2 regions of the Pseudomonas sp. G3-39 genome follow, and region 1 is predicted to be linked to the other one. Evidence: predicted binding sites of a transcription regulator. Region 1 holds the regulator's gene; the other holds the start of a gene.
What was found. The regulator FliA, encoded in region 1, starts transcription of late flagellar genes. The targets are predictions, from matches to a motif close to CTAAAGTTTNNNNNNNNNNNGCCGNTAA.

Region 2: the regulator FliA is predicted to act here: its motif matches at 2,511-2,538, upstream of ACOYXG_RS14050 (methyl-accepting chemotaxis protein).

Annotation. Positions count from the first base shown of each region.
Region 1 is NZ_CP186497.1:1,649,905-1,655,175, reverse strand. Features, by position in the region: gene ACOYXG_RS07475 (protein phosphatase CheZ) at 1-490, opposite strand, end outside; gene ACOYXG_RS07470 (chemotaxis response regulator CheY) at 508-879, opposite strand; gene fliA (RNA polymerase sigma factor FliA) at 1,045-1,785, opposite strand; gene fleN (flagellar synthesis regulator FleN) at 1,782-2,612, opposite strand; gene flhF (flagellar biosynthesis protein FlhF) at 2,726-4,066, opposite strand; gene flhA (flagellar biosynthesis protein FlhA) at 4,078-5,271, opposite strand, start outside.
Region 2 is NZ_CP186497.1:3,182,276-3,187,546, forward strand. Features, by position in the region: gene ACOYXG_RS14030 (LysR substrate-binding domain-containing protein) at 1-634, shown strand, start outside; gene ACOYXG_RS14035 (MmcQ/YjbR family DNA-binding protein) at 631-990, shown strand; gene ACOYXG_RS14040 (DUF1294 domain-containing protein) at 1,106-1,534, opposite strand; gene ACOYXG_RS14045 (undecaprenyl-diphosphate phosphatase) at 1,531-2,361, opposite strand; gene ACOYXG_RS14050 (methyl-accepting chemotaxis protein) at 2,666-4,300, shown strand; gene pnuC (nicotinamide riboside transporter PnuC) at 4,469-5,032, shown strand; gene ACOYXG_RS14060 (AAA family ATPase) at 5,029-5,271, shown strand, end outside.

The sequences.
Region 1 (5,271 bases):
TCGACACCGCACGGTTGTCCGTGCTGCTGCGTGACAGAAAACCGTCGACCCGGCGCGCCAGCTCGCGGAACTCTTCAGCTCCGACTTCACGACGCATGAAGCGGCCCCAATCGGTGCTCAGAGCCTGGGCTTCTTCAGCCAGGCCATTGACCACCGGGGTGGCGCTTTCCACCAGATCCATGGTGCGGTTGGCCGCGGCTTCGGTCAGCTTGACCACATAGCCCAGGCGTTCGGTGGCGTCGGTGATTTGCGACACTTCCTCGGCCTGCGGCATGTGCGGATCGATCTGGAAATTGACGATCGCACTGTGCAGTTCGCGTGTGAGCTTGCCCACTTCCTGATACAGGCCGCGGTCACGGGTCTGATTGAGCTCATGGATCAGTTGCACAGCGTCGCCGAACCTGCCTTTTTCAAGGCTCTCGACCAGTTCGACCGCGTGTTTTTTCAGGGTCGACTCGAAATCGCCCTGTGAAGATTCGTTATGCTCCATAGCTCCCCCGCGCGTCATCAGCCGATGCGTTCGAAAATCTTCTCGATTTTGTCTTTCAACGCCTGAGCCGTGAAAGGTTTGACCACGTAGCCGTTCACACCAGCCTGAGCGGCCTCGATGATTTGCTCGCGCTTGGCTTCAGCGGTCACCATCAGCACCGGCAGATGCTTGAGTTTTTCATCGGCACGCACGTGGCGCAGCAAGTCGATACCGGTCATGCCCGGCATGTTCCAGTCCGTTACCAGAAAGTCGATGCTGCCGCTGTTGAGTACCGGAATGGCGGTAGTGCCATCGTCGGCCTCGACGGTGTTGGTGAACCCGAGATCGCGCAGCAGGTTCTTGATGATCCGCCGCATCGTTGAGAAGTCATCAACGATGAGGATTTTCATGTCTTTGTTCAATTCGACCTCCAAGCAGTCTTAAACGCGCCCAGCACCTGGACGCGCCACTTCAATCAATCGGCGCAGCACTCGAAGACTGTCTGGAGCACAACAGAGCAAGACCGGTGCCGTTCTCACCGCACCAGCCTCGTTCGCAGTGTCCCCACACTGCCTTCAGCGCGCTCGCCACTCCCCCAAACGCCCCCGCAAACGGGCCGCGCACTGGCTGTGTAACTGGCTGACCCGCGATTCACTGACGCCAAGGACTTCACCGATCTCCTTGAGGTTCAGCTCTTCGTCGTAGTACAGCGCCAACACCAGTCGCTCACGCTCCGGCAAATTGGCAATCGCGTCCGCCAGCGCCGCCTGGAAGCGTTCATCTTCCAGATCGCGTGACGGCTCAAGATGAGCACTGGCGCCATCCTCGTGCAGCCCTTCGTGTTCGCCGTCCTGCAACAGGTCGTCGAAACTGAACAGCCGGCTGCCCAGGGTGTCATTCAAAATCCCGTAGTAATCGTCGAGACTCAATTGGAGTTCGGCCGCAACCTCGTGATCTTTAGCGTCACGGCCGGTTTTAGCTTCAATTGAGCGAATGGCATCGCTGACCATACGGGTATTGCGGTGAACCGAGCGCGGTGCCCAATCCCCTTTGCGCACTTCATCGAGCATCGCGCCGCGGATCCGGATGCCCGCGTACGTTTCGAAACTGGCGCCTTTGCTGGCGTCATATTTGGTCGAGACTTCGAGCAGGCCGATCATCCCGGCCTGAATCAGGTCTTCAACCTGCACACTCGCCGGCAAGCGCGCCAGCAAGTGATAGGCAATGCGCTTGACCAGTGGCGCGTAACGCTCGATCAACTCGTACTGCGCGTCACGTGCCGACTTCTTGTAGTAGTTCATACCGCTCGCGGTCATAACACAGGCCCTGCTGTTTGCTGCACGAGGCGCTCGACGAAAAACTCAAGGTGGCCGCGCGGGTTGGCAGGCAGCGGCCAGGTATCGACCTTCTGCGCGATCGCCTTGAACGCCAGCGCGCACTTGGAACGCGGAAAGGCTTCATAGACCGCTCGCTGCTTCTGCACTGCCTTGCGCACGCTTTCGTCGTACGGCACGGCGCCGACGTATTGTAAGGCGACGTCGAGGAAGCGATCCGTGACCTTGGTCAACTTGGCGAACAGGTTGCGCCCTTCCTGCGGGCTCTGCGCCATGTTGGCCAGCACGCGGAAGCGGTTCATGCCGTAGTCGCGGTTGAGCAGTTTGATCAGCGCGTAGGCGTCGGTGATCGAGGTCGGCTCGTCGCAGACCACCAGCAACACTTCCTGCGCGGCGCGGACAAAACTGACTACCGAGTCACCAATACCCGCAGCGGTGTCGATCACCAGCACATCGAGGTTGTCGCCGATGTCGCTGAAGGCCTGAATCAGACCGGCATGTTGCGCCGGGCTCAGGTGCACCATGCTTTGGGTGCCGGAAGCGGCCGGCACGATGCGGATCCCGCCGGGCCCCTGCAACAGCACGTCGCGCAGTTCGCAGCGACCTTCGATCACATCGGCCAGAGTACGTTTGGGGGTCAGTCCCAGCAGAACGTCGACGTTCGCCAGCCCCAGATCGGCGTCCAGCAGCATGACCCGACGGCCAAGCTCTGCCAGCGCCAGAGACAAGTTCACTGACACGTTAGTCTTGCCGACGCCACCTTTGCCGCCGGTCACCGCGATCACCTGTACGGGATGCATGCTGCCCATGTTATTTCTTTACCTTGTCTTGCATAGACGGAGGCCACATTACTGGCTGCGCGTTCTCAACCGGAACAATGCATGGCAGACCATCGATGTAGGTACAAAAACGGTTCATTACCTCAGCCAACCTGCTTGGTCGGGCTGTGGTAGATATCAGCGAACATGTCAGCCATGGCTTCTTCGCTGGGTTCTTCCTGCATTTGCACGCTGACGGCGCGGCTGACCAGTTGATGACGGCGCGGCAGATGCAGATCATCCGGAATCCGTGGGCCATCGGTCAGGTACGCGACCGGCAGTTCATGACTGATCGCCAGGCTCAACACTTCGCCAAGGCTGGCCGTCTCATCCAGTTTAGTCAGGATGCAGCCGGCTAGCCCGCAACGCTTGTAACTGTGGTACGCGGCGGTTAGAACCTGTTTCTGGCTGGTGGTTGCCAGCACCAGATAATTTTTTGAACGGATGCCACGCCCGGCCAGACTTTCCAGCTGCATGCGCAAAGCCGGATCGCTGGCCTGCAAGCCGGCGGTATCGATCAGCACCACGCGTTTGCGCAGCAGCGGGTCGAGCGCCTGCACCAGCGACTGGCCCGGATCGACGTGGGTCACCGGCACGTTGAGAATCCGCCCCAGCGTCTTCAGTTGTTCCTGCGCACCGATGCGGAAACTGTCCATGCTGACCAGCGCGACATTCTGCGCGCCGTACTTGAGCACGTAGCGCGCAGCGAGTTTGGCCAGGGTGGTGGTCTTGCCCATGCCGGCCGGGCCGACCATGGCAATCACCCCGCCCTCTTCCAGCGGCTCGACTTCCGGTACGGCAATCATCCGCGCCAGGTGCGCGAGCAGCATGCGCCAAGCCTGACGTGGTTCTTCAATATCGGTGATCATCGCCAGCAGATCGCGCGACAACGGCCCGGACAGACCGATGCGTTGCAGACGACGATACAGATTGGCTTGCGCCGGACGGCTGCCTTGCAGCTGATTCCAGGCCAGCGTGCCGAGCTGCACTTCCATCAGCTCACGCAAACTGTTCAGTTCGAAACGCATCGAATCCAGCGCACGCGGATCGATGCCAGCGGACGACTGGGCAGGCGCTGGCGCTGGACGCGCCGGGGCGGCGTAAGTCGGTTCGCTCAACGGTTCGGCAGCAGTCAGCGGCAGGCCGGCCGTCAACGGCAGCCCGGCGAACAACTGGCGATTGGTGTTGCCGTCGGCTTCGCCACGCAGGCTCAGCTCGGCCTGAGCAGTAACGATGCGCGACTGGGTCTTGCGCAGCTCGTCCTCGAGTTCCATGTTCGGAACCCGTGGCGCCAGCGCCGACAATTTGTAATCCAGTGCCGCCGTCAGCTCGACGCCGCCGGCAATGCGGCGGTTGCCAATGATGGCGGCATCAGCGCCCAGCTCATCACGAACCAGCTTCATGGCCTGACGCATATCGGCGGCGAAAAAACGCTTAACTTGCATAAACCACTACCTCAGCCGTTGGGCCCTACTGTCGCAACGATGGTCACTTGCTTGTTGTCCGGAATTTCCTGGTAGGCCAGCACGTGCAGCCCTGGGACTGCGAGGCGGCCGAAACGCGAGAGCATCGCGCGGATCGGGCCTGCTACCAACAGGATCACCGGTTGACCTTGCATTTCCTGGCGCTGCGCCGCTTCGATGAGCGAACGCTGCAGCTTCTCGGCCATGCTTGGTTCCAGCAGAACGCCCTCTTCAGAGCCTTGTCCTGCCTTCTGCAGACTATTGAGCAATATTTGTTCCAACCTTGGTTCCAAGGTGATCACAGGCAGCTCGGAGTCAGTGCCTACAATGCTTTGGACGATGGCGCGGGATACCCCGACGCGTACTGCGGCGACCAAGGCGGCGGTATCTTGACTCTTGGCGGCGTTGTTGGCGATGGCTTCGGCAATGCTGCGGATGTCGCGTACCGGCACGTGTTCGGCCAGCAGCGCTTGCAGCACTTTGAGCAACTGCGACAGCGAAACCACACCCGGCACCAGCTCTTCAGCCAGTTTCGGCGAGCTTTTGGCCAGCAATTGCATGAGTTGCTGCACTTCCTCGTGGCCGATCAGCTCGCTGGAGTGCTTGTACAGAATCTGGTTCAAGTGGGTCGCGACCACGGTACTGGCGTCGACCACGGTGTAACCGAGCGATTGCGCCTGGGCGCGCTGGCTGACTTCGATCCACACCGCCTCCAGGCCGAAAGCCGGATCTTTGGCGGTAATGCCGTTGAGCGTGCCGTAGACCTGCCCCGGGTTGATCGCCAGTTCGCGATCCGGGTAGATCTCGGCTTCGGCCAGGATCACGCCCATCAGGGTCAGGCGATAGGCGCTCGGCGCCAGATCGAGGTTGTCGCGAATGTGCACGGTCGGCATCAGGAAGCCCAGATCCTGCGAGAGCTTCTTGCGCACGCCCTTGATCCGCGCCAGCAACTGCCCGCCCTGATTGCGATCCACCAGCGGGATCAGGCGATAGCCGACTTCCAGGCCGATCATGTCGATCGGCGTCACGTCGTCCCAGCCCAGCTCCTTGGTTTCCATGGCGCGGGCCGGCGACGGCAGCAGTTCCTGCTGACGCTGAACCTCTTGCAGCGCCTGCACCTTGGCGACGTTCTGTTTTTTCCAGAACAGGTACGCACCACCGGCAGCCAGCGCGGCCATGCTCAGGAA
Region 2 (5,271 bases), 1.5 Mb from region 1:
CCGCTTGCGGGTGTCGTGCCCGACCGGTCTAGCGCGGGAAATGTTGCCGTGGGTGATCAGCGAATTCCTCGGCAAATTCCCTCAGGTGCAACTGGAGGTCGTGCTGCTCAATCGCCGGGTGGATCTGGTGGCCGAAGGTTTCGACGTTGCGTTGCGTGTGCGCGAACTCGGTGATGAAGATCCGTTGCTGGTCACCCGGCGTCTGCGCCAGGCGCAAATGGTCGTGGTGGCCAGCCCGGCCTTTGTCGAGGGCAAAACCATCACTCATCCGCAGGACTTGAAGAACCTGCCGGTGCTCGGCGCGCTGGAGGCCGATCGCATGGTGCATGTGCGCTTGCTGGATGAGCAAGGCAACAGCGTCGAACTGAACATGGAGGCGCGGTTGGGCATCGATGACTTCATCGTGCGCAAGGCCTGTGTGCTGGCTGGCCAGGGTTTTACCCTGCTGCCGATGATGTATTGCGAAGCCGACCTTGAGAGCGGCGCGCTGGTGCAATTGCTGCCCGAGTGGTCGTTGCCCGGCGGCTGGTTGCAGGCGGTGTATCCGCATCGACGCGGGGTGATGCCGGCGGTGCGGGCGTGGATCGATCACTTGGTCGAATCGTTCAATGCGTGTGGGGAGCGGTTGTTATGAAACAGGGAAAGATGAACGAAGCGGATGTCGCCGCCTTCTGCCTGGCCTTGCCGGGTGCGCAGGAGGATTACAAATGGGGCGGCGTGCGGGTGTTCTCGATTGCCGGCAACAAGATGTTTGCCCTGCAAGGGCTGCGCGGGGATTCATTGGCGTTCAAGGTCGACAAGGACCTGTTTCTCGGCCATTGCGACCGCCCGGGTATTCACCCTGCGCCTTATCTGGCGCGGGCGCAGTGGATCATCATGCACCCGCCCTACCCGCTGGGTGCCGAGGAGCTGCAGGGATTACTGACGCGTTCGCATCAATTGGTGGTAGGCAAATTGCCCAAGAAAACCCAAATCGGATTACTGCTGTAAACCCGATCCTGTAGGAGTGAGCCTGCTCGCGATAGTTGTGTGTCAGTCGACATCTCCTTGACTGATGCGACGCCATCGCGAGCAGGCTCACTCCTACAGGAGGATTTGTGGTGATTCAGAACAGTGACAGCAGGTTCGAACCGAGAAACAACTGATCGATCCAGAACACCTGATGCAGCGCCACAATCACCCAGAACAGAATCTGAAACGACACCTTGCGCGTCTTGTGCCGGAATACCTGTTGGGCGATCAGCGCGCCGGGCCAGCCGCCGGCCAGTTCCAGCGCATGCAGGATGTTCTCCGGTGTGCGCCACGCATCGGCGCGGGCCTTGCGCTTGTCTGCCCAGTACATGAAAAACGCCAGTACGCTGACCACGCCATAAGCGGTCAACGGCACCAGCGAGATGCCGCGCAGCCACATCGACAGCGAGCCGAACAGCGGCAGCGCGCACACGATCAGCAGCACCGCCAGTTTCAGTTTCAGATGCTGAATGCCGCCACCGGACGGGCGTCCGTCCGGGCGGCGCGCGCGGGAATCACTCATGGCTTGGCCGCCGACCAGTCGACCCAGCCGAACTGCCAGGTCGCCAGAATCACCAGACCGAAAACAATCCGGTACCAGGCGAATGCCGCATAGCTGTGGCTGGCGATGAACTTGAGCAGACCGCGCACGGCGATCATGGCGAAGATGAACGCGGTGATGAAACCGATGGCGAACACCGGGAAGTCCGCCGGCACAAACAGATGGCGATACTTGTAACCGGAGTACACCGCCGCACCGACCATGGTTGGCATCGCCAGGAAGAACGAGAACTCGGTCGCAGTCTTGCGCGACAGGCCAAACAGCAGGCCGCCGATGATCGTCGAGCCCGAACGCGAGGTACCGGGGATCATCGCCAGACACTGGGCGAAACCGACTTTCAGCGCGTCCTTCCAGGTGATCTCGTCCACGGTTTCGGCGTGCACTTCATGTTGCCGACGCTCGGCCCACAGCATGATCACACCGCCCACCACCAGCGCGGTCGCGACAGTGATCGGATTGAACAGGTATTGGTGAATCAGGTCGGCAAAAATCACCCCCAGCACCACCGCCGGCAGAAACGCGATCAGCAGGTTGGCGGTAAAACGCCGCGCACTCGGCTGGGTCGGCAAGCCGATCACCACGTCGAGAATCTTGCGACGAAACTCCCAGACCACCGCGAGGATCGCGCCGAGCTGAATAATGATGTTGAACGCCATGGCCCGTTCGCCGCCGAAGTCGAGCAAGTCGGCAACAATGATCTGGTGTCCGGTACTGGAAATGGGCAAAAACTCCGTCAGCCCCTCTACAACTCCAAGAATCAGTGCCTGCAAGGCGGTCCAAAGATCCATCAGTCCCCCAAAGAGCGATGCACAAAGGCATGCCCCGATAGTATTTTTTTACGTTCACTGCGATCAGCGTAGCTGTTTGTAGCTGTACCGATTCCGCGCACACAGCATCCACACGAAACGGTCAAAATTCCGTGAAATATCAATTTGGATTCAGGTTTTCACGCGCGGGGCCGAAATCCTAACAGACAAGCCTTAATAGTGCTGCGGCGTTATTCGACTTGGGTCGCGTATGCCTGACCACCCAAACGTGGTTGGATGCTGGCGTTGATTTATTACAAGAAAAAGAAATCGGAGTGACAGCGTTATGAACAGCTTGCGCAGTGTGTCGATCAGCCGACGCTTGTGGCTCATTTTGATTGTGGCCGTGGTCATGTTGTTGACCTTGGGCGTGTTGATGCTCAAGCAGATCCACGATGACCTGTACCACGCCAAGGCGCAGAAAACCCAGCATGTGGTGCAGACCGCCAGCGGCCTGCTGAGTTACTACCACGACCTGGAAACCGCCGGCACCCTGACCCGCGACGCCGCGCAGAAACAGGCGTTGACCGCCATTCGTGGCCTACGCTACGACCAGAGCGATTACTTTTGGATCAACGACCTCACCCCCGTGATGGTCATGCACCCGACCAACCCCAAACTCGAAGGCCAGAACCTCTCGGCGATCCGCGACCCAGACGGTTTCGCGGTGTTCAACGAGATGGTCGCGATCGCCAAAAGCAAAGGCGCGGGCATGGTCGATTACCGCTGGCCCAAGCCCGGTGCCAGCGAACCGGTGGCGAAAACCTCCTATGTAAAATTGTTCGAGCCGTGGGGCTGGGTGCTCGGTTCGGGCGTTTACGTCGATGATGTGCAGAGCGAGTTCCGGGGGCAGTTAATCAAGGCTTCGGTGATTGGTTTGGTGATTGCCGTGATCATGGCCTTGCTGGTGATTTTGATTGCCCGCAGCATCGTCCGTCCGTTGCAGGAAACCGTGAACGCCATGGCCAACATCGCCAGCGGCGAGAGCGACCTGACCCGCAGCCTCGACACCCACGGTCAGGACGAAGTCACGCAACTGGCGCATCACTTCAACGCCTTCACCGCCAAGTTGCGCCGGGTCATCGGTGACCTGCAGGTTTCGGCCAGTGCGCTGGGTCAGTCGTCCAGTGAACTGGGCAACGATGCGACTCAGGCCCAGCAGCGCAGCCAACAGCAATCGCAGCAGATGGAACTGGTCGCAACCGCAATCAACGAAGTCACCTACGGCGTACAGGACGTAGCGAAGAATGCCGAACATGCTGCCGCTGAAATGCGCGATGCCGAAGCTCAGGCGCAGCAGGGCCAGATCAACATCGACGGCAGTCTGCAACAGATCGACAAGTTGTCCGGAACCATTGACCAAGCGGTCGAAGTGATTCGCACCCTGGCGGCCGAAAGTACGCAGATCGGCAGTGTGCTGGAGGTGATCCGCTCGATTGCCGAGCAGACCAACCTGCTGGCGCTCAACGCGGCCATCGAAGCGGCCCGCGCCGGGGAACAGGGCCGGGGCTTTGCGGTGGTGGCTGATGAAGTACGGTTGCTGGCGCAGCGCACGCAAAAGTCGACGGCGGAAATCCAGAGCATGATCGAACGCCTGCAGAATCATTCCGAAGCGGCGGTGAAAGTCATTGGCGACAGCAGCAAGGCCTCGCAACTGACCATCGAACAGGCGGGATTGGCCGGCGCGAGCCTGAATGCCATCGGCCAGGCCCTGCGCAATCTCAACGGCCTGAATGCCTCGATTGCCAGCGCCACACTGCAACAGGCGCATGTGGTCGAGGACATCAACCAGAACGTCACGCAGGCGGCCGGCCTGTCTCACAGCACGGCGCTGGCGGCGGAGCAGTCGAGTGTGGCGAGCATAAAGCTTGGGCAGTTGAGTGAACAGCTGAACCAGCTTCTGCGCCAGTTCCGCGTCTGACCCCTCACCCTTGTGGGAGCGAGCCTGCTCGCGAAGGCTTAATGTCAGTCAACATCTGCGTTGCTGACATACCGCTTTCGCGAGCAGGCTCGCTCCCACAGGGTTATTCGTCATTCAAGGTTTTTGGGTACAATTGCGCCCCTTCTTGCACTCCCCCAAGGAACCCCCATGTCCGGGCTTGAACTGTTTGCCGCCGCCCTCGGTGTGATCGCCGTCTGGCTGACGGTCAAACAGAATCCGTGGTGCTGGCCGATCGGCCTGGTCATGGTGTTGCTGTACAGCTGGATCTTCTACGACGTGAAGCTGTACTCGGACATGTTGCTGCAAGTGATTTACGCCGCGCTGCAAGTCTACGGCTGGTGGCAGTGGACCCGCGCCGGGACGATGCATGACGGCCGTGAAGTCACGCGTCTGGATCGGCGCTCGATCCTGCTCGGTCTGAGCGTAGGCGCCCTCGGCAGTCTGCTGCTGGGTGCGGCCATGGCGCACTGGACCGACGCGGCGCAGCCGTGGCTCGATGCCGCGCTGACGGCGTTCAGTCTGGTTGCGCAATTGTGGATGGCGCAGAAACGCCTGCAATGCTGGGCGCTGTGGTTCGTGCTGGATGTGATTTTCGTTGGTCTGTTCCTGTACAAGGGTCTGTACCTCACCGCCGCGCTGTATGCCCTGTTCACCCTGATTGCTGTGCAAGGCTGGCGCGAATGGCGCGCCGATCCGGCGTTGCAGCGATGAAGGTAGTTGTCCTCACCGGCCCGGAATCCACGGGCAAGAGCTGGCTGGCCGCTGGCCTTCAGGCGCGCTTCGGCGGCCTGCGGGTGGACGAATACGTGCGCTGGTTCATCGAGCAGAATCCACGCGATACCTGCCTCAACGACATCCCCAACATCGCGCGTGGGCAGCTGCAATGGGAAGATCAGGCGCGGGCGCAGCAACCGCAATTGCTGATTCTCGATACCCATTTGCTGAGCAAC